Regions from separate parts of the Exiguobacterium sp. S22-S28 genome, predicted to be linked through region 3. Evidence: riboswitches for the same ligand, from Rfam matches in the RefSeq annotation. Region 3 holds a riboswitch; each other region holds the start of a gene.

The links. A riboswitch is a leader RNA that binds a small molecule or an ion and turns the genes downstream of it on or off. The one in region 3 is predicted to bind S-adenosylmethionine.
Region 1: linked by a shared signal. The riboswitch ahead of metK (methionine adenosyltransferase) and the one ahead of mtnK (S-methyl-5-thioribose kinase) in region 3 are both predicted to bind S-adenosylmethionine.
Region 2: linked by a shared signal. The riboswitch ahead of ACHA8N_RS16140 (methionine ABC transporter ATP-binding protein) and the one ahead of mtnK (S-methyl-5-thioribose kinase) in region 3 are both predicted to bind S-adenosylmethionine.

Annotation. Positions count from the first base shown of each region.
Region 1 covers NZ_JBHFFC010000030.1:750-8,314, reverse strand. The annotation lists gene ACHA8N_RS12935 (glucose-6-phosphate isomerase) at 1-803, shown strand, start outside; gene ytkD (RNA deprotection pyrophosphohydrolase) at 934-1,407, shown strand; gene ACHA8N_RS12925 (alpha/beta hydrolase family protein) at 1,379-2,119, shown strand; gene ACHA8N_RS12920 (EAL and HDOD domain-containing protein) at 2,284-3,537, shown strand; gene pckA (phosphoenolpyruvate carboxykinase (ATP)) at 3,599-5,167, opposite strand; SAM riboswitch class I at 5,400-5,526, shown strand; gene metK (methionine adenosyltransferase) at 5,654-6,862, shown strand; gene ACHA8N_RS12905 (GNAT family N-acetyltransferase) at 7,001-7,489, shown strand.
Region 2 covers NZ_JBHFFC010000033.1:90,444-98,008, forward strand. The annotation lists gene ACHA8N_RS16125 (M20 family metallopeptidase) at 1-152, opposite strand, end outside; gene ACHA8N_RS16130 (MetQ/NlpA family ABC transporter substrate-binding protein) at 180-1,001, opposite strand; gene ACHA8N_RS16135 (methionine ABC transporter permease) at 1,035-1,685, opposite strand; gene ACHA8N_RS16140 (methionine ABC transporter ATP-binding protein) at 1,675-2,706, opposite strand; SAM riboswitch class I at 2,792-2,895, opposite strand; SAM riboswitch class I at 3,145-3,247, shown strand; gene ACHA8N_RS16145 (alpha/beta hydrolase) at 3,311-4,069, shown strand; gene ACHA8N_RS16150 (thymidine kinase) at 4,132-4,752, opposite strand; gene ACHA8N_RS16155 (DedA family protein) at 4,949-5,581, shown strand; gene ACHA8N_RS16160 (type B 50S ribosomal protein L31) at 5,617-5,862, opposite strand; gene rho (transcription termination factor Rho) at 5,960-7,324, opposite strand.
Region 3 covers NZ_JBHFFC010000014.1:10,302-17,866, forward strand. The annotation lists gene ACHA8N_RS03310 (ABC transporter permease) at 1-801, opposite strand, end outside; gene ACHA8N_RS03315 (sugar ABC transporter ATP-binding protein) at 798-2,318, opposite strand; gene ACHA8N_RS03320 (sugar ABC transporter substrate-binding protein) at 2,315-3,397, opposite strand; gene mtnA (S-methyl-5-thioribose-1-phosphate isomerase) at 3,417-4,463, opposite strand; gene mtnK (S-methyl-5-thioribose kinase) at 4,460-5,629, opposite strand; SAM riboswitch class I at 5,708-5,810, opposite strand; SAM riboswitch class I at 6,019-6,120, shown strand; gene ACHA8N_RS03335 (2,3-diketo-5-methylthiopentyl-1-phosphate enolase) at 6,201-7,391, shown strand; gene ACHA8N_RS03340 (2-hydroxy-3-keto-5-methylthiopentenyl-1-phosphate phosphatase) at 7,388-7,565, shown strand, end outside.

The sequences.
Region 1 (7,565 bases), on a different contig from region 3:
GTGGTGCCTTGAAGACTCTTGCAGATTCAGAAGGGTACCAAACGTTTGTCATTCCGGATGATGTCGGAGGACGTTTCTCGGTCTTGACGCCGGTCGGACTGTTACCGATCGCAGCGGCAGGCATCTCGATTGAAGAATTAATGGCAGGCGCACGTGACGCTCAAGTTCAGTTCTCAAACGAAAACTTGGCGGAAAACGAAGCCTATCAGTATGCAGTCGTCCGGAACGCGTTATACGCGAAAGGGAAAACCATCGAACTCCTCGTCAACTACGAACCAGCTTTACACTATGTGTCGGAGTGGTGGAAACAGTTGTACGGAGAGTCAGAAGGAAAAGACTTCAAAGGGATTTTCCCGGCCGCAGTCGACTTCTCAACGGATCTCCACTCGATGGGTCAATACGTGCAAGAAGGACGCCGTGACTTGTTTGAGACAGTCATTAAAGTCGGACAAGCACGTCATGCTTTGACGATCGAAAAGGATGCGCAAGACTTGGACGGTCTGAACTTCCTTGAAGGAAAATCGATTCAATTTGTTAATGACAAAGCCGCTGAAGGAACGTTACTTGCCCACACGGATGGACAAGTCCCGAACTTGACGGTTGAATTGCCGGAGATGACGCCGTATCATCTCGGATTCTTGTTCTACTTCTTCGAAAAGGCGTGTGCAATGAGTGGATACCTGCTTGGTGTGAACCCATTTGATCAGCCGGGTGTTGAAGCGTACAAGAAAAACATGTTTGCCTTACTCGGTAAACCTGGATTTGAAGCAGAAAAAGCAGAGCTTGAAGCTCGCTTGAAATAAGAACCCAGACATCTCTCGATTCAGAGGGATGTCTTTTTTGTCATTCTGGCAAATTCCTACGCACTTTCACTTTTAGAATGCTTTCGAAACAGGTAAAGTGAAGAGAGAAGAAGAAATGGGGTGCACGCACGTGATTACGTTTTTGGATTATTATCAAAATCGGGTCGAACTGAGTTTTGAGGACCATCCGTTCTCGGTTCATCCGCTTCATGTCTGGGTCATTGCCGTGTACGAGGGGAAATGGTTACTGACGCATCATAAACAACGGGGGTACGAATTTCCCGGGGGAAAAGTCGAACCCGGTGAAACGGCTGAAGAAGCAGCATACCGAGAAGTGATGGAAGAAACGGGTGGACAGATTGAACGCCTTCAGTACATCGGACAATATCGTGTCGAAGGACGAGGGGATACAATCATCAAGAACATCTACTTCGCCGAGATAAAATCACTTGTCCCTCACCTGGCTGTCGATGAGACGGACGGGGCATACTTATTGGACGATATCCCACCTCGTCTCGATACGAACCGCCAATACAGCTTCATGATGAAGGACCGTGTCCTTCCGGAGACTCTTCGTGTACTCGCCGAACGCCGATTGGTTTGAACTGCCGAGACAAGGTCCGTTTCGATCGTTTCGGATGTTTTATGAGACATCTGACGGTGAACGGGTGGGTGCCTATGTCATTTTTCCCGTTCAAGCGAATGGACAAGGTCTTTTGTATTTACGTGGTGGGACACGTCACATCGGGATGGTCCGACCGACACGTCTGATGCAGTTTGCGCAAGCGGGTTATTTAGTCATGGCGCCCTTTTATCGTGGAAACTTAGGCGGAACCGGTAAAGAGGACTTTGGAAATCAGGATATTTTGGACGCCATCAGTGCATTTGACTGGTTGGATCAGCGTGTGGAGCGGACGTCGGTCTTCGGCTTCTCACGCGGCGGTCAGATGGCGTTATTGCTTGCCCATCATCGCCCTGTCAAACGGACGGTTTCTTGGGCGGGGGTAACGAATCTGGTCTGGACGTATGAGGAACAACGAACGATGCAAAAGATGCTTCGACGTTTTACAGGCGGTACACCGGACCAACAGCAAAAAGCCTATCATGTTCGATCTCCCTTGTACTATAGACCACAGGGAGAGGTGTTACTGATTCACGGGTTGTATGATCAAAATGTCAAATTGCGTCATGCCACGAATTATGCCGCCCGTTATCCGAGACAGACCCACTTGAAAATCTATCAATATGCCCATCAATTTCCGGTGCATCAAAAGATGGAAGTGACGGATGACGTGATGAAATGGATGATGACGTAACAGGATTCGAAAGGTCACTTCAATGTAGGATGTTGAAGTGATTTTTTTTGATTTAGTGGAACATTGATATTATTTGAAAAACTGTTTTTTTAGAGAAAAGGATGTTTGGTATACTAGAACATATAAAATAATCCTAATTAATGGATTTTAAAGGGGAACATGAGATGGAAATCTTACTTGCACGCCAACCGATTGTTGACCGGTTAGGTTCGATCGATGCTTTCGAATTACTCTATCGTTCCGTTGAAGCTCCAGCAGTTTTTGATGGAGAACTGGCGACGATGGATGTATTGACCAATACATTGATTCATCTCGGAGTAGATCGTGTTGCGGAAGGGAAACGACTGTTTATTAATTTTACGGGAGAACTGTTGCAATCTGAGCTGATTGATCACTTAGACCCGACCCGCTTCGTTATTGAAGTGTTGGAAACCGTTCACATCGATGAAAATATGCTGTTAACACTAAAAAAGTGGAAAGAAGCAGGATTCATGTTGGCCCTCGATGATTTTGTGACCGATCTATTGCGCCATCACGGGGCGGAGTTGTTTGATTTAATTGATTTGATAAAAATCGATATTGAAGCAATCAATCCTCGTGAACAAAGTGCGATTTTACATATCTTAAAACGAAATTATCCGCATATGCGTTTTCTGGCCGAACGGGTGGAAACCCACGAAGATCATATACGCAGCTTGGAAATGGGATATGACTGGTTCCAAGGATATTTTTACGCCAAGCCGATGCTGATGAAAGGGAAGGCTGTACCCCCTCAGTTACCCGTTTTGCTGAAGATGTTGAAGTGGTTGGAGACAGATGAATACTACGATGAAGTGATCGATGAGATTGAAGGAAATCCTTATATCAGTGTTCAAGTGTTGCAATTGATCAATTCCCCTGGGATCGGTCTTCGGAACACCGTCAGTTCCGTCCGGCAAGCAATTTCCTTATTAGGCTTCTCACAATTAAAAAGTTGGATTTCGTTGATCGTCTTGCGTGAAATGAAACTCGCCAGTCCGTACCGGTGGTCAGGTGAACTATTACGTTCTTCTTTACATTGTGCAAAGTTATGTGAATTATTTGCAACGGAAACGAAGACACTGAAGGCGGAAAGTGCTTATATGATCGGTTTACTATCGCACATCGATGCATTATTGTCCGTCGATATTAGCGAAATCATCGATCAATTGCCGATTGAACCTGCATTGAAACATGTACTACAGGGGGAGGATCATCCGTTTCGGGACTGTTTGTTACTTGCAATCAGTGCAGATCGAGGCGAATTTGCACAGTTTGAGATGCTCAGCCAACGTTTTGGGATTTCGAAAAAACGTGCATACGAACTGTTAAAAGAAAGTCAAGAATGGCTGGGTCAAAAAGAAGGCCATTTACAAGAAGAAACGGATTCGATTGTCTGAGTAAACAAAAAGGTTGAGCTTCCGCTAAGGAGCTCAACCTTTTTGTGATCACCACTCCTTGTTAAACGCGAGGACCAGCTGATTTGATCGCATCCGTCGCACTGACGAAGCGGGTGAAGTTCTGCTTAAATTTATGTGCGAGAGCTGTTGCTTGCTCTGTATAAGCAGCTGAATCTGCCCACACTTTGACCGGATTGAGTAAATCGGTCGGAACACCGGGTACTTCGATTGGCATATGAAGTCCGAAAATCGGATGCTCCTCTGTCGGAATGTCCGTAAGCAGACCGTTGACAGCGGCATTGACCATCGTCCGTGTATACGCCAGCTTCATCCGGCTGCCTGTTCCGTAAGCGCCGCCGGTCCAACCCGTGTTGACGAGATAAACCGTCACGCCGTGGCGATCAATCAACTCACCGAGCATCGTCGCATATTTTTCAGGGATCAACGGTAGGAACGGTGAGCCGAAGCAGGTCGAGAACGTCGCTTCCGGTTCCGTGACACCGCGTTCTGTCCCAGCCAGTTTCGACGTGTAGCCGGACAGGAAGTGATACATGGCTTGCTCTTTTGTTAATTTACTGATGGGAGGTAACACACCGTACGCATCAGCCGTCAAGAAAACGATCGTTTTCGGATGACCGGCACGTGACGGGATGGCAATGTTATCGATGGCTGTGATCGGATAAGCCGCACGCGTATTTTCAGTCAGCGACGTATCATCATAGTCCGGAGTCCGGGTGTCATCGAGGACAACGTTCTCAAGAACGGTTCCGAAGCGGATCGCGTCAAAGATTTGTGGTTCTTTTTCGCGCGACAAGTTCACCGTCTTCGCATAGCAGCCGCCTTCGATATTGAAGACACCGTCATGAGACCAGCCGTGCTCATCGTCACCGATCAATTGACGGCTGTCGTCAGCTGACAGGGTGGTCTTACCAGTCCCTGATAGACCAAAGAATAAGGCAACATCACCGTCGTGTCCAACGTTTGCGGAGCAGTGCATCGATAATACTTCTTGTTGCGGCAACAGGTAGTTCATGACGGAGAAAATTGATTTTTTAATTTCCCCAGCATACTCCGTCCCACCAATCAAAACGATCCGGTGTTCAAATGACATCGCGATGAATGTTTCTGAGTTGGTTCCATCGACCGTAGGATCGGCTTTAAAATGTGGTGCGTAGACGACCGTAAATGGTTCAAAGGCCGCTACCTTAGGATATTCACGTAAAAACAACTGCTTCGCAAACAAATTATGCCAAGCATATTCGGTCACAACGCGCACTGGAAGGGTGAAATGTGTATCGGCACCAGCAGCAGCTTCTGTATAGTAGAGTTGATCCGCTTCGTTCATGTAACGAAGAACTTTCTGTAACAGCTGTTCGAATTTATCCGATTCCATCGGTTGATTGACGTGACCCCAATCGATGTGCATCTCACATGAGTCATCGCGGACGATGAACTTGTCTTTCGGTGAACGACCTGTAAATTTCCCCGTTTCTACAGACAAAGCACCATTTTCTGCAAGAACTCCTTCGTTGTTGCGAATCGCATGTTCGACTAGTTCGGCAACGGATAGTTGCTTGAACACATGCTCCTTCTTGAGTAGTTCTTCGATATTCAGGACCGTCATCGGCATCCTGACCCCACCTTTCCCCTACGTTGGTTTTGGCTCCATCAATAGTATGACACATTCATTATATATGACATACTAAAGATAGGGCAATCATTTTCATGCGCTGATTTCTATTTATCTGGAAACGCTTTCAGCATTAACAGTTTAACATCTCTTTCGAAATTTTTCGACTAGAAATTAAAACGTTGCTTGACAGAGTGGGCACAAGTTTATATCATGTAATTCGTAACGGATACTCTTATTCTGAGCAGGTGGAGGGAACAAGGCCCGAAGAAACCCGGCAACCGTCTTATATTAATTTCATCATTAATGTAGGAAAAGGTGCTCTCCTGAAGCGAAGTAAACACTTCGAACGATAAGAGGGTAAAGGAAGAACGCACAACCTTTCCCTGACCATTTTTGGACATGGAAAGGTTTTTTTCATTTTACCGTCCCACTCAACTAGGGGAAATGAGTACACCGTCAAATTCTTTTTTGGGAGGGTCAAACATGACAAACCTTAATCGCCGACTATTTACGTCGGAATCAGTAACTGAAGGTCACCCGGATAAAATCTGTGACCAGATTTCGGATTCAATTTTGGATGCGATTCTTGCAGCGGATCCAAACGCACGTGTTGCGGCAGAAACTTCTGTCACGACAGGACTTGTTTTAGTCGCAGGAGAAATTACGACATCGACTTACGTGGATATCCCGAAAGTCGTTCGTGAGACCATTCGCGAAATCGGCTATACACGCGCTAAATACGGTTTCGATGCAGACACATGTGCTGTATTGACTTCAATCGATGAGCAGTCAGCAGACATCGCTCTTGGTGTCGACCAGGCGCTTGAAGCACGCGAAGGAAACATGTCAGATGAAGAAATCGATGCAATCGGAGCAGGAGACCAAGGTCTGATGTTCGGTTACGCAACGAAAGAAACACCTGAACTGATGCCACTTCCGATTTCACTTTCACACAAACTGGCACGTCGTCTTGCAGAAGTCCGCAAGACAGGACAACTCGATTACCTCCGTCCGGATGGTAAAACGCAAGTTACGGTTGAATACAACGAGAACAACGAGCCTGTTCGCGTCGATACAATCGTCATCTCGACACAACATGCAGAAGAAGTAACGCTTGAGCAAATTCAAGCGGATCTGAAAGAACACGTCATCGCTCCGGTCATCCCGACGGAATACATTGACGCTGAAACAAAATTCTTCATCAACCCGACTGGTCGTTTCGTCATCGGCGGACCACAAGGTGATGCTGGATTAACAGGTCGTAAAATCATCGTTGATACGTACGGCGGTTACGCACGCCACGGCGGTGGTGCATTCTCTGGTAAAGATCCAACCAAAGTCGACCGTTCTGCTGCCTATGCAGCACGTTACGTCGCGAAAAACCTCGTCGCATCTGGTCTTGCGGAAAAAGCAGAAGTTCAACTTGCTTACGCAATCGGTGTTGCGCACCCGGTTTCAATCGCTGTCGATACGTTCGGAACAGGTAAGCTTCCAGAAGCACAACTCGTCGAATTGATCGCAGAAAACTTTGATCTTCGTCCAGCAGGCATCATCAAGATGCTTGATCTCCGCCGTCCGATTTACCGTCAGACAGCAGCATATGGTCACTTCGGTCGTACAGACATCGAATTGCCATGGGAGCAAACAGATAAAGCCGCTGCACTTGAAGAGCAGGCAAAACGTTTCGCATAATCCAAAGTTCAGGAACTCCTTTTTGAAGGAAGTTTCTGAACTTTTTTTGTTTCTCCGGAACTTTGCAGGGATACGACTGAAATTTCTAGAAAAGGGTAAAAGAACATGAGTCTGTAAAAGGAAAAGGGGGATTTCGGTATGGAGATACGCGAAGCAGTTCCTGCTGATGCAGCACGTATTCATGATATAGCGCTCACATCTTGGATGGATACGTACGAGGAGATCTATTCAGAGCGCTCGAAAGCCCATTTCGTCCAAGAAGCGTATCCACAGGAAGAAGTGGTTCGGGCGATTCGAACGGCTGAAGAAGCCCGTGGAGAATACTTTAACGTAGGACTGATTGAAGGGGAAATCGTGGGATTTATTCATGCAATCGATGTGGAAGGAACGTGGGAAATCGTCCGCTTGTATGTCCTGCCGAAATACCAACAGAACGGAATCGGGCGGCGACTGATTCGGGAACTCGAGCGCCAAGGTGCTTCTCCAATCGAAGTGTACGTCGAATCCCGTAATTATAAAGCCCGTCACTTTTTGACCGCGTATGGATTTAAGGAAATCAGCGAGACGACGGAAGAAGTGTTTGGACAGGTGGAACCTGTGACGCGGTTGCAACGTATATACGAATAAGGGAAAAGAAATCCGACTTGAGGCGGTTTTGCCGAAGTCGGATTTGTTGCATACTAAATGGATATCTGATGAAGAG
Region 2 (7,565 bases), on a different contig from region 3:
TCCGCATGATGACGCGACGCAAAATATTCCTCATTGCCAATCTCGGGTGTCGCATGAATCCGGTGACTCGTCTCGAGATACGACTCGCGTTTTTGTTCAATATCCTGCTCAATCGTTTGAATCAAGTTTTCCCGTTTTGTCTGAACCGTCATTTGGGTCACGCTCCTTTGAATTTTTAGTTATTCGCCGATGTCACTGAGCGGGACAAACGTCGGAATCGTGCTTCCTTTGTATTCTTTTTTGATGAAGGCCGCGACATCGTCCTGTTGGTAGAGTGAAGCGATTTTCTTCAACGTCTTTTTGTCCTTGTCTTCTGTTCGTGTCGCGATGATGTTGATGTAGGGTTTCGCTGTTTCATTTTCATGGAGAATCGAGTCTTTGATCGGATTGAAACCGGCATCGACGGCGATTCCGTTATTGATGATCGATGCGGAAACATCCGGCAGGACGCGTGGTGTCTGCCCGGCAACGACCGGGACGATCTTCAGCTTTTTCGGATTCTCGACAATCTTATCAACGGATCCGTTTCCGTCAAAGTCGTCCGGCAGCTTGATCAAGCCGGCTTCCTGAAGCAACAGGAGTGCCCGTCCCATGTTCGTCGCTTCGTTCGGGACGGCAATCTTCCCGCCGACCGGAATGTCTTTGACGTCCTTGACTTTATCCGAGTAAATCCCCATCGGTGCGATGACCGTCGTCGCAATCGGCGACAATTTTAACTTATGTTCTTTTTTAAAGGCATTGAAGTACGAAATCGTCTGGAACGAGTTGGCATCGATTTCACCTTCTGCCAGTGCCAGATTCGGTTGGACGTAATCGGAAAACTTGACGAGTTCAATCGTGATGCCCTCTTTTTCCGCTTTTTTCGCAACATATTCCCAAACTTGTGTGTCCGAGCCGCTGACACCGAGCTTGACCGTTTTTTGATCCTCTTCTCCGGAAGCGGCACACCCCGCAAATAATACCGTCGTCAATGCTGCACCAATCGCTAATCCTTTTTTCATCATCCATCTCTCCCTTATCTGTTCTATGTTTTTTTAGTGTCTCCGAATTTTTCGTGCCAACAGATTGCCTGTTGTCTGTAAGCCTTGCACTAGAATAACGAGGATCCCGACCGTGATGATCATGACCGTCGTATCAAACCGTTGGTAGCCATAGGTAATCGCTAAGTCACCGAGTCCGCCGCCGCCAATCGCCCCGGCCATCGCTGATGCCCCGATCAAGCCAATCGTCGCGATCGTCAAGTTCAGAACAAGCGAGCTGAGTGCTTCCGGCAACAAGAAACGGAAAATCGTCTGCAACGGTGTCGCGCCCATCGCTTCCGCCGCTTCCAGGACGCCCGTACTGACTTCGAGCAACGAACTTTCAATCAATCGGGCAATGTACGGTGCCGCATAAAACACCAGCGGCACGATGGCTGCCTTCGTGCCGATCGACGACCCGACGAGCAACCGTGTCAGCGGAATGATTGCGACGAGCAGGATAATAAACGGGACGGACCGGAAAATATTGACGGTGCTGCTTAAGACGTTAAAGAACGGCACTTGTTCGAGCAACGCCCCTTTACGTGTGACAACAAGCAGAATCCCGAGCGGTAAACCAATCAACGTCGAGAAGAGTAACGACAATCCGACCATCGTCAGCGTCTGCAGGAACGCGGTCCAAATGTCTGTGTAATTAACCAACATCCGCGAGCACCTCCTCGACGACGACATCCGACTGATGGATATAGTGAAGTGCCCGGTTAATTTCCGGTGTGTCACCAATCAGTTCAACGAGCAGACTACCGAATGGAATATTTTGCAGTTCCGTGATGCTGCCGTGCAGAATGTTGAGATCAACATCAAACCGTTTCGCGACTTGTGATAAAAGCGGTTGTCCGGTGCCTGCCCCAAGGAAATTGATTTTATAAATATGATGCCCGGCACCACGCTGATCGATGACTTGTTGAACCGACGCCGGAATCTCATCCTGCATGACGGAACGGACGAAATTTTTCGCTGTCCCCGTCTGCGGATTCGAAAAGACGTCAAACACGGTACCCGACTCAATCAGCTTACCGGCCTCGATGACGGCGACCCGGTCACAAATCTCACGGATGACACCCATCTCATGGGTAATCAGTAAAATCGTGATGCCGTATTCCTGATTAATCTGTTTCAACAGACGTAATATATGTTGTGTCGTCTGCGGATCAAGGGCGGATGTCGCTTCGTCACATAACAGGACGGACGGCTGAGTGGCAAGGGCCCGGGCAATCCCGACACGTTGCTTCTGTCCGCCGGATAACTGATCCGGATAATGATCGGCTTTGTCTGCCAAGTCGACAAAATCCAGCAGTTCGGTGACACGCCGGTGGACTTCCTCTTTTTTGACGCCTTTTAAGACAAGAGGTTTGGCAATATTCGCAAAAACCGTATTGGAATCCAACAGATTGAAGTGCTGAAAAATCATCCCGATGTGTTGTTTTGCTTCCCGCAATTGTTTCGCCGAGAGTGTCGTCAAATCTTGTCCATCGACCGTTACACTGCCGGATGTCGGACGTTCGAGCAGGTTAACACACCGTAATAAAGAACTTTTTCCGGCTCCGCTGAAACCGATGACGCCGAAGATTTCGCCTTTTCGGATTTCAAGATTCACTCCGTTTAAAGCCGCAATCGATTGCTCGTTTGTCTGATAGATTTTTTTTACATTTTTGAATGTAATCACCATTTCTCCCCCTTTAAAAATACAAAAAGGCCTCTTCTTAAGAAACAAGAAGAGACCTGGATCCGCACAATGGCAGAATCCACTCGACTCATCTCTCAGACAATTGTCTGATGGAATTGGCACAGTGCTCATAATGAGTCTGTTGCCGAGGTTTCGTAGGGCCAGTCCCTCCACCTCTCTGGATAAGTGTTGCGGTATGAAATTCATATGTGTGTTGTTGCTGTTCGAACTTATGTCGTAAAACTAATTTTTACATTACAGAAAGATCTTTTAAAGGTCAACCATATTTTCAAAAATAAACCATATGACCCATATCGATTGATTTCCCGGGTTGGGCTTCATCATAGAAGAGTTCCGGTCGCCGGTCAAGGAGCATTTGACAATCCTTTTCTAGCAGTGCTATCATCTTCTCAATGATTAATCCGACAATTCCTATATGTTATATCAAGAGTGGACGAGAGACCTGGCTCTAGGACTCCACGGCAACCTGCGATTTGCAAGGTGCTCCGACCAGCAAAGCGGCTGCTTTGGATGATACACACGAGAAACTCGTTTGCGTCCAAAGCCAAATGGGTTTTTTTATTTTGAAATGGAGGACGAGATGATGAGTATGGTTTATCCTGTTTTACCTGGCGCCGACGATTTTTTCTTTGACCGTGGATCCGTCGGCATTTTGCTCTGTCACGGCTTCAACGCAACCCCGCAAAGTGTTCGGGCTGTAGGAGAACGCTTTGCCGAACGCGGTTTCTCCGTCTATGCGCCGCGCCTGCACGGTCACGGCACGGATTTGCGTGACTTTGAGGCGGCGACGGCAGAGGACTGGAAACAAAGTGTCCGTGACGGCTATGAACAATTGACCCGTCGGTGCGAATCCATCTTCATTGTCGGACAGTCAATGGGCGCGACACTTGCCCTTGCTCTTGTTGCAGAAGGTCTGCCGGTTGCAGGAATCATCACGATCAATGCTGCCTTATCTGTCCCCGCCTATGAAGCATTATCGTTCACCGAATGCACGGTCTATCTGCCGGAAAGTCCACCCGACATTAAACGATCGGCTTTCGAAATCGTCTATGAATATGTCCCGTCTGTTTGTGCGTCTGAGCTGTTACGACTGATTGGCGAGACGATTCCCGTACTTCCTGACATTCAAATTCCGACGCTTATTTTATATTCTGCTGAAGATCATGTCGTTCCACCGACCTGTTCGGATTACCTGCACCGGACAATTGGTTCCGATGACAAACGAAGTTATTGTCTGCTCGATTCCTATCACGTGGCGACGCTCGATCACGATCAAGAGACGATCGTCCGTGAAACAGCACAATTTGTCAATCAGTTTAGCCGGCTGACGCAGACCGGTTAAAAAAAGCGAGCAATTCCCGGGTCTCATTGCCGGAAATTGCTCGCTTTTTCTATCGTGTCCTGTTAGTTCTGTTGTTGTTTTTTCCATTCCTGTAACGGTTGCGGTTTCCCCGGAACTTGATGACAGTGGCGGCAACGTGGTTCATATGACTCAGACGCTCCGACAAGAATAATGGGGTCATTGTAGTTTGCCGGTTTCCCGTCAATCAATCGTTGTGTCCGTGACGCCGGATCACCGCACGAAAGACAAATCGCCTGCAATTTCGTCACGAACTCAGCCCGCGCCAGTAATTCAGGCATCTTCCCAAATGGTTCCGCCCGAAAATCCTGATCCAGCCCCGCGCAAATCACGCGTTTGCCATCTTGAGCCAGTGCTTCGATGACTGCGACGATCTCATCGTCAAAAAACTGGACTTCATCAATCGCGACGATTTGCGTCTCTTCCGCTACTGCTGCGTAAACATCACGGCTCGTCGCCATCGGAATCGCGATGACGGAGTTACCGACGTGCGACACGACATGCTCCTCGTGGTACCGGTCATCAATCGCCGGCTTAAACACTTGAACCGGCAACTTTCCGTATTGTGCCCGTCTGACGCGACGGATCAGTTCTTCTGATTTTCCGGAAAACATACTTCCGCAAATTACTTCAATCCAACCATATTGATTGATCACATGCATCATCGTAAAACACCGTCCTCTAAAATAGTCACTTTAACGAGTATAGCCCGAATCCAGATTAAGAAAAAGGATTGACTTCTAAAAATCAAAAAGCCTTTCCAAATCCGGATTTTTCTTCATCTTCTCATTTCAACTGGTATCTATTTCCTGTACACTAGAAGAGAAGTTTCTTTGAAGGAAGGTGACTCCGATTCATCACATGCTACATGACATACTCCAACAATATGGAGCGTTCGGACTCGCCATTCTGTTAGCAGGCGGAATCGTCGGTCTCCCGGTGCCTGACGAGACGTTACTTGTCATGTCCGGATTTTGGATGCACCACGGTGATTTACCGCTGATCGGAACTATTCTCGCGGCTTACGCCGGCAGCTGCATCGGCATGACCATCAGCTATATGCTCGGTTTAAAACTGGGGATGCCACTCCTTCACCGGATGGCTCCGAAGTTACGGATTTCTGAAAAACATATTTTCAAAGCAGAAGTCGGATTTTTACGTTACGGAAAAACCGTTTTAATCATCGGTTACTACATACCCGGTCTCCGGCAGCTGTCCGCATTTTTTGCCGGTGTCTCGAAAATGCCGTTCCGGATCTTCGTCACCTATGCGTATACCGGTGCCTTGATTTGGATCAGTATCTTTTTAGGGGCAGGTTATTTCCTCGGTCGTCATTTTTCCTTCAGTCTGCTCATGGAACATTTTGCGAATAATCCGGATACACTCCCGTATCTTATCGGAGCTGCCGGTGGAATCGGACTATCTTTCGTTTTGAGAACGTATCTGGCGTACCGTACCAAGTTCTGTCTATACAAAAACAGCCTGCTCCAGTGATGGAGACAGGCTGTTTTTTAATACCGGGGTCGCAATTACTTGCGGCCGTATTTTTTGTTGAAGCGATCGACACGACCGTCTGCAGCGTTGAACTTTTGACGACCAGTGTAGAATGGGTGCGAGTCCGAAGACACATCCACGCGGATGAGCGGGTACTCGTTTCCATCTTCCCAAGTGATTGTCTCGTTCGAAGAACGTGTAGAACCAGTCAAGAATTTGTACTCAGTAGTTGAATCCATAAATACAACTTTGTTGTAGTTTGGGTGAATTCCTTGTTTCATGGTTGTTTTCTCTCCTTCCGCCCTGGTTCATTTGCTGAGCCAGAGTAAGTTACCTTCCTATACTAAACGATTTTTTAACGACCCGCAATACCTATTTTCAAGTCGTTGTGTCTGTTTTCGTCACACGCGGTTTAACAGGTGCGCGCCGGACAGGCTTCTTCTTTTCTTTCTCCAGTTCAACAAAAAATTCTTCATTATTTTTTGTATCCCGAATCTTTCGTAAGAAGCTGTCGACAAACTCATTGGATTCATTCATTGTCCGACGGATCGTCCATAACGCATCCAATTGTTCTTTCGGTAACAACAACTCTTCTTTCCGTGTTCCGGATTTCCGGATATCAATTGCCGGGAAGATCCGGCGTTCGGATAATTTCCGATCCAGATGAAGTTCCATGTTTCCGGTTCCTTTGAACTCTTCATAAATGACATCATCCATACGTGAGCCCGTTTCCACAAGCGCTGTCGCAAGAATCGTCAGGCTGCCGCCATGTTCGATGTTCCGTGCGGCTCCGAAAAAGCGTTTTGGTTTATGGAAGGCAGCCGGATCAATACCGCCCGATAATGTCCGTCCACTTTGCGGAACGGTTAAGTTGTAGGCCCGTGTCAAACGTGTAATCGAGTCCATTAAGATGACGACGTCTTTTTTATGTTCGACAAGACGCATCGCCCGCTCCAAGACAAGCTCCGAAATCCGAACGTGGTTATCCGGTGTTTCGTCAAACGTCGAACTGACGACATCCGCACCCGGAACAGAACGTTCGATATCCGTTACTTCTTCCGGTCGCTCATCAATCAATAGAATAATCAATTCGACATCCGGGTGATTGACTTGAATCGAATTCGCGATTTCTTTTAATAGAGATGTCTTACCCGCTTTAGGCGGTGCGACGATCAATCCACGTTGTCCGAAGCCGACCGGTGCAATCATGTCCATCACACGAACCGACAGATGACGCGGTTCTGTTTCGAGTCGCATCAAACGATCCGGATAAATCGGTGTCAGTGCTGGGAAGAACAAACGATTCCGAGCGGTATCCGGCGCTTCTCCGTTGACGGCTTCCACACTTAATAATCCTTGGAACCGCTCATTTTCTTTTGGTGGTCGGACTTTTCCAGTCACGACGTCGCCATTACGAAGGTTAAATCGACGGATTTGTGAGGCTGCGATATAGATGTCTTCAGAGGATTGTGAATAGTTGATGGGACGAAGGAAGCCGAAGCCGCCGTCATTTTGCATCTGTGGATTACCGGGGATCACTTCTAATACCCCTTCGAGGAAATAAAGACCAGTCGACTCCGCCTGTGCTTTCAAAATCTTAAACATCAGTTCACGTTTGCGGGCTTCCCGGTACTGCGGCACATTTTTTGTTTTGGCAATTTCATATAAGTCTTTTAGTGTCAGATTGCTTAATTGAGCAAGTGTATAGGATCGTTCTGGTTTGTCAGTTTTTTCAGTTGGCATCTGCATTCACCTATTCTTCGTATAAATTCAGGAGCAAAGGGTTCAATCATATTCTTCTACATTATTATGTCGCATTTTCTATGTGAATTAAAGGTATCACATTTCCTCTCATTCGTCGTGATTTAAAAAATGGAAATTTCTTCTTTGTAATATTCGAGTATATTATTGCAGTTATGTTACAAAAATAGCTTGTTTTGTAGTCTAACTGAAAAAACGTTTACATAGATTCGCATGCTAAGAT
Region 3 (7,565 bases):
TCCGGCGTTAATTTGCGACGAGCCGACTTGTGAAGCGAGCAGAATACCTCCGACCGCTGCGAGCACCCCGGCAATTACATAGGCCAGTGCCCGGTAACGTTGCACCGGGATCCCTGTCAAATGTGCCGCTTCCGGATTTCCGCCAATGATGTATAAGAAGCGACCGTGTCGTGTGTGGTTTAAAAACAGATGCGTTACCGCAACGACGACCAACATGATGAAAATAATCCACGGTGCCTGACTGATCGTCAAAAACCCTTCCGGAATCATTCCGACCGTCGGTGTCCCGTCGAGTCGCGGCATCCCGGCACTGATCGATCCGCCGCCGGTGTAGGTCATCGCTACTCCTTCAAAAATGAACATCGTCGCCAGTGTCGCAAATAAGTCGGGAATCTTGAACTTAACAATCAACAGCACGTTCACCAGCGCGACGCTTAAGGCAATCAAAATCGCCAAGCCAATCGACAGACCAAGCGGAAGGCTGTACCAGACAAAAAATGATACGACGAGCGAACTGGCAAATGTCGCGGTTGAACCGACCGATAGATCAAAACCGTTCACGGTCAGCGAGACGGTCAAACCGATCGCAATGATCGTCACGATCGAGATGCTGCGTAAAATGTTGACCAGATTCGCCCCTTGTAAAAAGCTCGGTGCCGTTATGGCAAAAAAGAAGATAAGTGCGAGGATTGCGAGGACGATCCCCCAATCATTTAAAAAGCGTAATATTCGTTTGCCGGCCGGTTGCCGGTCCGTTTTGTGTTCCTGTTCCGTGCTTGGTTCGTGCAATACTTCGTTCATGACGTTGTCCCCCCTGTCGCGTATAACAGTAATTGCTCTTCGGTCGTCTCCGAGGTCTTGGTCTCAAACACGATTTTGCCGTCATACATGACATAAATCCGATCCGTCACCGTCAGCAATTCATCAAATTCACTGGAAGCATACAGAATCCCTTTTTGCTGTTCGGCCAGCTGATGAATCACGTGGAAGATTTCCCGTTTCGCCCCGACATCGACGCCTTTCGTCGGTTCGTCGAGCAGCAGGACCGATGCGTCGGCAAGGAGCCACTTCCCGATGGCGACCTTCTGTTGATTCCCGCCCGAAAGTCCGGCCACGCGTTGCATTTCATCCGTTGATTTAATCGCCAATCGTTTGATGATCTCGTTGGCGGCAGTCCGTTCCTGACCGGTCTGGACCCAACCGAACCGATTGACGAATTGTTTGAGACTCGCCGCCGTCATGTTTTGGTAAATCGGATCTGCGACAAGTATACCTTCTTTCCGCCGTTCTTCCGGGACCAGACCAATCCCGCGGCTGACTGCCTCGTGCGGCGACCGGATGTTTGCCGGTTTGCCGGCTACTCGAATCTGTCCTGCCGCAGTCGGAATCGCCCCAAAAATCGTCTTACAGAGCTCGGTTTTTCCCGCTCCGACAAGTCCGGCAATTCCAATCACTTCACCTGCACGGACCGTCAAGGACAGCTGATCCAGCTGTCCCGTGACCGATACTTGATCGAGTTCGAGCAGCGCTTGTCCAACGGGCCTTGTTTGCCGGTTTGTCTGCTGCAAACGTCTTCCGAGCATCTGTTCCACGATCGTCTCTTTTGTTTGTCCGACCAGTGCTTGGCGGGCGACCAGTTTTCCGTCACGCATGACGGAAATCGACTCACAGATCGTAAACAACTCCTGAAGGCGGTGCGAGATGAAAATCACGCCCAATTGTTCACGTGTCGCCAGTTCCTTGATGACCCGAAACAGGTGTTCCGTCTCCCGTTGACTGAGCGGAGCCGTCGGTTCATCCAAGATTAAAAAACGGCTGTCTTGGACGAGTGCCCGGGCGATCAAAACCAACTGCTTGTCGGCAAGGCGCAGTTCACTGACCCGTTGCCGGACATCGATGGAAGACTGGAGTTTCCCGAGCGCCTCCAATGCAATCTGTTCAAAACGGCGTTGACGGATGACCCCTTTGAGCTGTCCGTTCGTCAACAAATCGAGACAAATGTTTTCTGCGACCGTCAAGTACGAAATCAGTGCCGTATCGACCTCTTGGTAAACGATTTCAATCCCCGCCTGTTTGGCGGCACGCGGCGAATCGATCGTCAACGGCACGCCTTCAAACGAAATCGTCCCGTCATACGACGTATGCGCTCCCGCCAATACTTTCATCAGCGTCGACTTACCGGCTCCGTTCGCTCCGACGAGCGCATGGATTTCCCCGCGGCGCACGGAAAAATCAACCTCATCCAGCGCTTTGACACCCGGAAATTCAATTGAGATCCCACGCATCTCGAGCCGGTTGGTCACATCGGACTGTGTCATTTCGAAGCGTTCGCTTTCCGCAGTTTTTCCATCCAAGGTTCGTTGAATTTCTCGGATGTGCTCCAGCCTTTGATGATCGTATCGAGATTGTACATCGTCGTATCTGCTTTGAGCGCCTTTTGCTCGACTAATTTAGCATCCAGATCAAAGCTGTCCGGTGTTTTTTCGCCGGCCAGTTTTTTCGCCAGCAGACGCATGTCCGTCTGTCCGATCAAGTGGGGATCGACGGCACTCGTCGACACCCAGTTGCTGCCTTTCTCACGCATCAAGTTGATGTCTTGGTTCGAGACATCGATTGAAATCAAAGGGATTTCCTGACGTTTGTTATCTTTTAAGGATTTATAGGCGCCTTTGGCGACTTCATCCCACGCTCCCCAGACGGCATCGATGCTTCCTTTCGGATATTTGGCGAGAATCGCGTTCATCTTCGTCGCAATATCGCCTTGGACATCCTGGAAGTTCGTTGGTCCAACCGTTTCAAGCGTCTTGATTTTGCCATCGGCTTCGTACGTCTTATAGATTTCCTGCCGACGGTCCAGCGGTGCAAATCCAGGGCCAAACCATAACTTGATGACCCGGACCGGCTTGTCGTCCTTCACTTTTGTCACTTCATCGAGTGAGAGTTGCGCCAGTTTGTGATCATCTTGGAATGTCTCTGTGATGCCTTTTAACGTCTGGTCTTTTTTCTTCGTCACCGTATCAAACGTCACGACCTTAATCCCTTTGTCGATTGCCGGCTTGATCATGTCATAGGCATAATCTTCTTTTCCGTGCGAGATGATCAGTCCGTCATAATCCTGCTGAACGGCTTGTGCCACCAGTTCCTTGAACTTGACGTCATTGCCTTCGGAGATGAACGTGTTGACCTTAAAACCAAGCGCTTCCCCTTCTGACCGGGCACCGTCCAAAAATTGTTTCGTATGATCATCGGATGCGAGGTTGCGGATGACGGCAATCTTAATGTCTCCTTGGACACTTTCCGGGACACCGCTGATTTTTTTCGTCGGTGTCGCTTCGCTATTGGCGCAAGCAGCCAGCAAGACCGCCGGTGCAAGTACAGCAAATGCTAATTTTTTCATCTGGATCTCCCCTGTCTGTTTAAATGGTCTGTTGTCCTACCGTCTGTTCGATTGTTTCCACGCTCGGTCGTTCGATGACGCCCAGTTCCGTGATGATAGCGGTGATAAGTTCGTGCGGTGTCACGTCAAATGCCGGATTAAAGACCGGTACACCCGCAGGCGCCGTCACCTGTCCGGCAAACTGCGTCACTTCCGTCGCTGACCGTTCTTCGATCTCAATCTCGTCGCCTGATAAACTCGTTAAGTCAAACGTCGACAGCGGTGCGGCGACGTAAAATGGAATTCCGAAGGCACGTGCGAGTAACGCCAGCTGGAACGTCCCGATTTTATTGGCCGTATCGCCGTTTCGGGTAATCCGGTCCGCTCCGACGATGATGGCAGTGATCTGCTTTTCCTTGATCGTATGCGCGACCATATTGTCCGTGATCAAGGTGACGTCAATCCCTGCCCGTTGCAACTCCCATGTCGTCAAACGTGCCCCCTGCAACAAAGGCCGTGTTTCCGACGCATAGACGGATAACGGAATGCCTTGCTCCTTCGCGAGATAAAACGGGGCCAGTGCCGTTCCGTAAGCCGCTGTCGCAATCGATCCGGCATTACAAATCGTCAACACCCGGTCATTTGCCTGAAACAACTCCATGGCATGCACACCGATTTGCCGTGACGTCTTGGCATCCGCTTCGTAAAGCGCCACCGCTTTTTGTTCCAGACGTTTCGGCAGTTCTGCAAGCGTCTTTGCCGAAACGATGAGCTGATTCAGTTCGTCGAGCACGTTCCGCAAATTGACGGCGGTCGGCCGGGTGGCCAGTAATTGTGCCGACACCGTCAACAGTTCCTGTTTCACTTCGTCAAGCGATCCTGTCGTCCGAAACGCTTCCTGCACGAGGACGAAACCACCGAATAAACTGATCGCCGGCGCCCCCCGGACACGTAGTTGTTTGATCGCTTCAATCGCCTGCGCCAAATCGTGAATGACTTCATACCGTTCTTCTTCCGGGAGACGGGTTTGGTCCAAGATCGTCACCGTCCCGTTTTCATAGATGATGCTCTGAACGAATTGACTCATCGGCTGAGTTCCTCCGTTACGTCAAAGTTCCGCAGATCCGTAAACGTCTTGCATTCCGTCCGGCGTTTGATCAACGCAGCACCGAGGCGTAACGCATGACGTTTTCGTTCGAGACGAACGGTCAGATCGGTAATCTGTTCCAAGTCCGCGACCGGTGCCAGTCCGATCGTCCGGCGAATCAACTCGCATCCGGCAAATCCAAGCGCGTCTTGTAAAATCGTACTGAGAACATCCTCGACGAGACCGTCCGCTGAACGGAACGGCTCCACCGCTTCCCGCTCCCACAACGCCTTGAACGTCGACGCAAACGTCAGCCAAAACGTATCGATGTCCTTGATCCGTTCGTCGCGCAACCGGTCATAGTCCGGATAAGCGGCAAAAAACAGATGGGCGATGAACTGACCGACATCAAACCCAAACGGTCCGTAAAACGCGAACTCGGGATCGATGACTTTGGTTTCTTCCGCCGAGGCGAAGATGCTGCCTGTATGTAAGTCGCCGTGCAGCAAGGCGTCACCTTTCGTGATGAACAGTGCTTCGAGCTTCGCGACTTCCCGTCTCAGCTCCGCGTCGTTCCAGACCCGGTCGACTTCCGCTTCCAGTCCCGCTTCAATCGCATTTGTTTCCGCGTCATAAAACGGGTCCGTGAAAATCAGTTTCTCCGTGATGTCGCACAGATCCGGATTGTAGTACTGACGGGCGATCTGTTTTTTCGCGACCGGTCCGAGGGCAAAATCCGACGTATAAAACAGTGTCCGGGCCAAATACGAACCGATGTGCTCCGCGAGCAACGGATACTTTTCTCCCTCAAGCAATCCAGCCCGGACGATTGTCAGATGAGACAAGTCTTCCATCACCGTGAAGGCTTCTTCTTTGCTCGCATGGTACACACGCGGGACAAACGGAATCGCAACTTTCGCAAATTCTTTTAACGCTGACTGTTCGATCCATGCCCGTTCGAGCGACAGCGGCCAGCTTTCACCGACGACCTTCGCATACGGTAACGCTTGTTTTAAAATCAGCTGCTGGTTCCCCGCATGAATCCGAAAAACAAGGTTTAAATTGCCGTCGCCGATTTCTTCTGCTGTCACCGGTTCATTACCGATCAGACCGAGTGTCCGGACCCGTTCGATGGCGTCCTGTACTGTAAATGCTTGATATCCCATTCTAGTTTCCCCCTTGATGATCACACGAAAAAACGCCCCTTTTCGTCAAAGAAAAGAGGCGCAGTAGAATACTCCGTCCTCTTATCTCTCAGACGAATGTCTGTTGGATGTAGCACCGTGCCGGATGGTCGGTTGCTGCGGCGTCTTCGGGCCAATTCCCTCTGCCAACTCACGATAAGAGTCATATGTAGTTGTCGTGTGGTTTGATGTTGATTTGAATACTACGTGCGCCGACCACCCTCTGTCAATTCCAATTTTTAGTGAAATGGATGCAAAAATGCTACCGTCTATAGAAGAAGTATTTTCAAAAAAATAAATTTTCAAAATATAGTTTGACAAGTAACCATTCTCGTGTAAAAATTGCAATTAGATTTCACAATTTCATCCAATTCTTATCAAGAGCAGACGGAGGGACAAGCCCTACGATGTCGCAGCAACCGACCACTTGGCACGGTGCTAATTCTTGCAGCTAATACGCTGACAGATAAGAGTCCACGCGCAATTTTTCATGGTCTCTTGTCATTGACGAGGGACCATTTTTGTATTTTTTAACAAGGGAGAGACGACGATCATGGCGTACATTACCGCAACTTACCAACTCGGCGTGACCGATCAGTTACCAAAACGGGCAGAGCAAATCGCCCTCGGTCTGACGGTCGGCTCATGGACCGATTTGAATCATTTGGAACAACAACAGCTTGAATCCTTTAAAGGACAAGTCGTCCATACGGAAGAACACGACGGAAAAGGGTATGTCACGATCCGTTATCCGGAACACAACGTCTCACGGGACTTTTCGGCGATTTTGACGACCGTCTTCGGTAAGCTGTCGCTCGACGGTCAAATCAAACTGACGGATCTCCAACTTCCCGCTACGTTCACACCGGATTTTCCCGGTGCTAAATTCGGCATCGAGGGCGTCCGCCAATTGATCCAAGTCCATGACCGTCCTCTGTTGATGAGCATCTTTAAAGGTGTCATCGGACGGGACCTCGTTTTTTTACGGGAACAACTCGAAGCCCAGCTTGCCGGCGGGATTGATCTCGTCAAGGATGACGAGATTTTATACGACAATCCGCTGACACCGTCCATCGACCGGGCGCGCATCGGACGGGAAGTCCTCGATGCGCATTATGAACGGACCGGTAAACGGGCCCTTTATGCGATTACGTTGAGTGGGCCGGTCTTCCGCTTGAAAGAACAGGCGAAACAACTGGTCGAAGCCGGAGCGACAGCCCTCCTGCTCAACACGTTTACATACGGACTCGACGTCTTGCGGGAACTGGCAGCCGATCCGGAAATCCCGGTCCCGATCTTTAATCACCCGGCGTTGAGCGGTGCCTTAATCGCCAGTCCCGAGTACGGAATTGCCGCCCCGGTCCTGCTCGGAACGTTGCCGCGGATTGCCGGTGCCGATTTGACGTTGTTCCCGTCGCCGTACGGGAATGTCGCCCTCGCCAAAGACTTGGCTCGCGGGATTGCCGTCGAAGCGACCCGAATCGGTGAGACCAAAACGATTCTCCCGGTCCCGTCCGCCGGAATCCACCCGGGTCTCGTCGCCCAGCTTGTTCGTGATTTCGGCGTCGATTCCGTCATCAATGCCGGTGGCGGTGTCCACGGTCATCCGCAAGGCGCTGCGGCCGGAGTCACCGCTTTCCGCCAGGCACTCGACGCAGCACTGGCCGGTGAATCACTGACAAGTGCCGCCCACCGGCACGAGGAATTACGTGTCGCCCTCGATGCTTGGGGGATTACGAAATGACGATCCGGATTTTATGTGACTTTGACGGCACGGTAACGGAGCACGATAATATCATCGCCTTGATGCAGGAGTTCGCTCCGCCGGAAAAATTTGAACCGTTAAAACGAGGTGTGCTCGACCGGTCGCTCTCGATCCAGTCCGGCGTCGGACAGATGTTTCAGCTGCTTCCGTCCA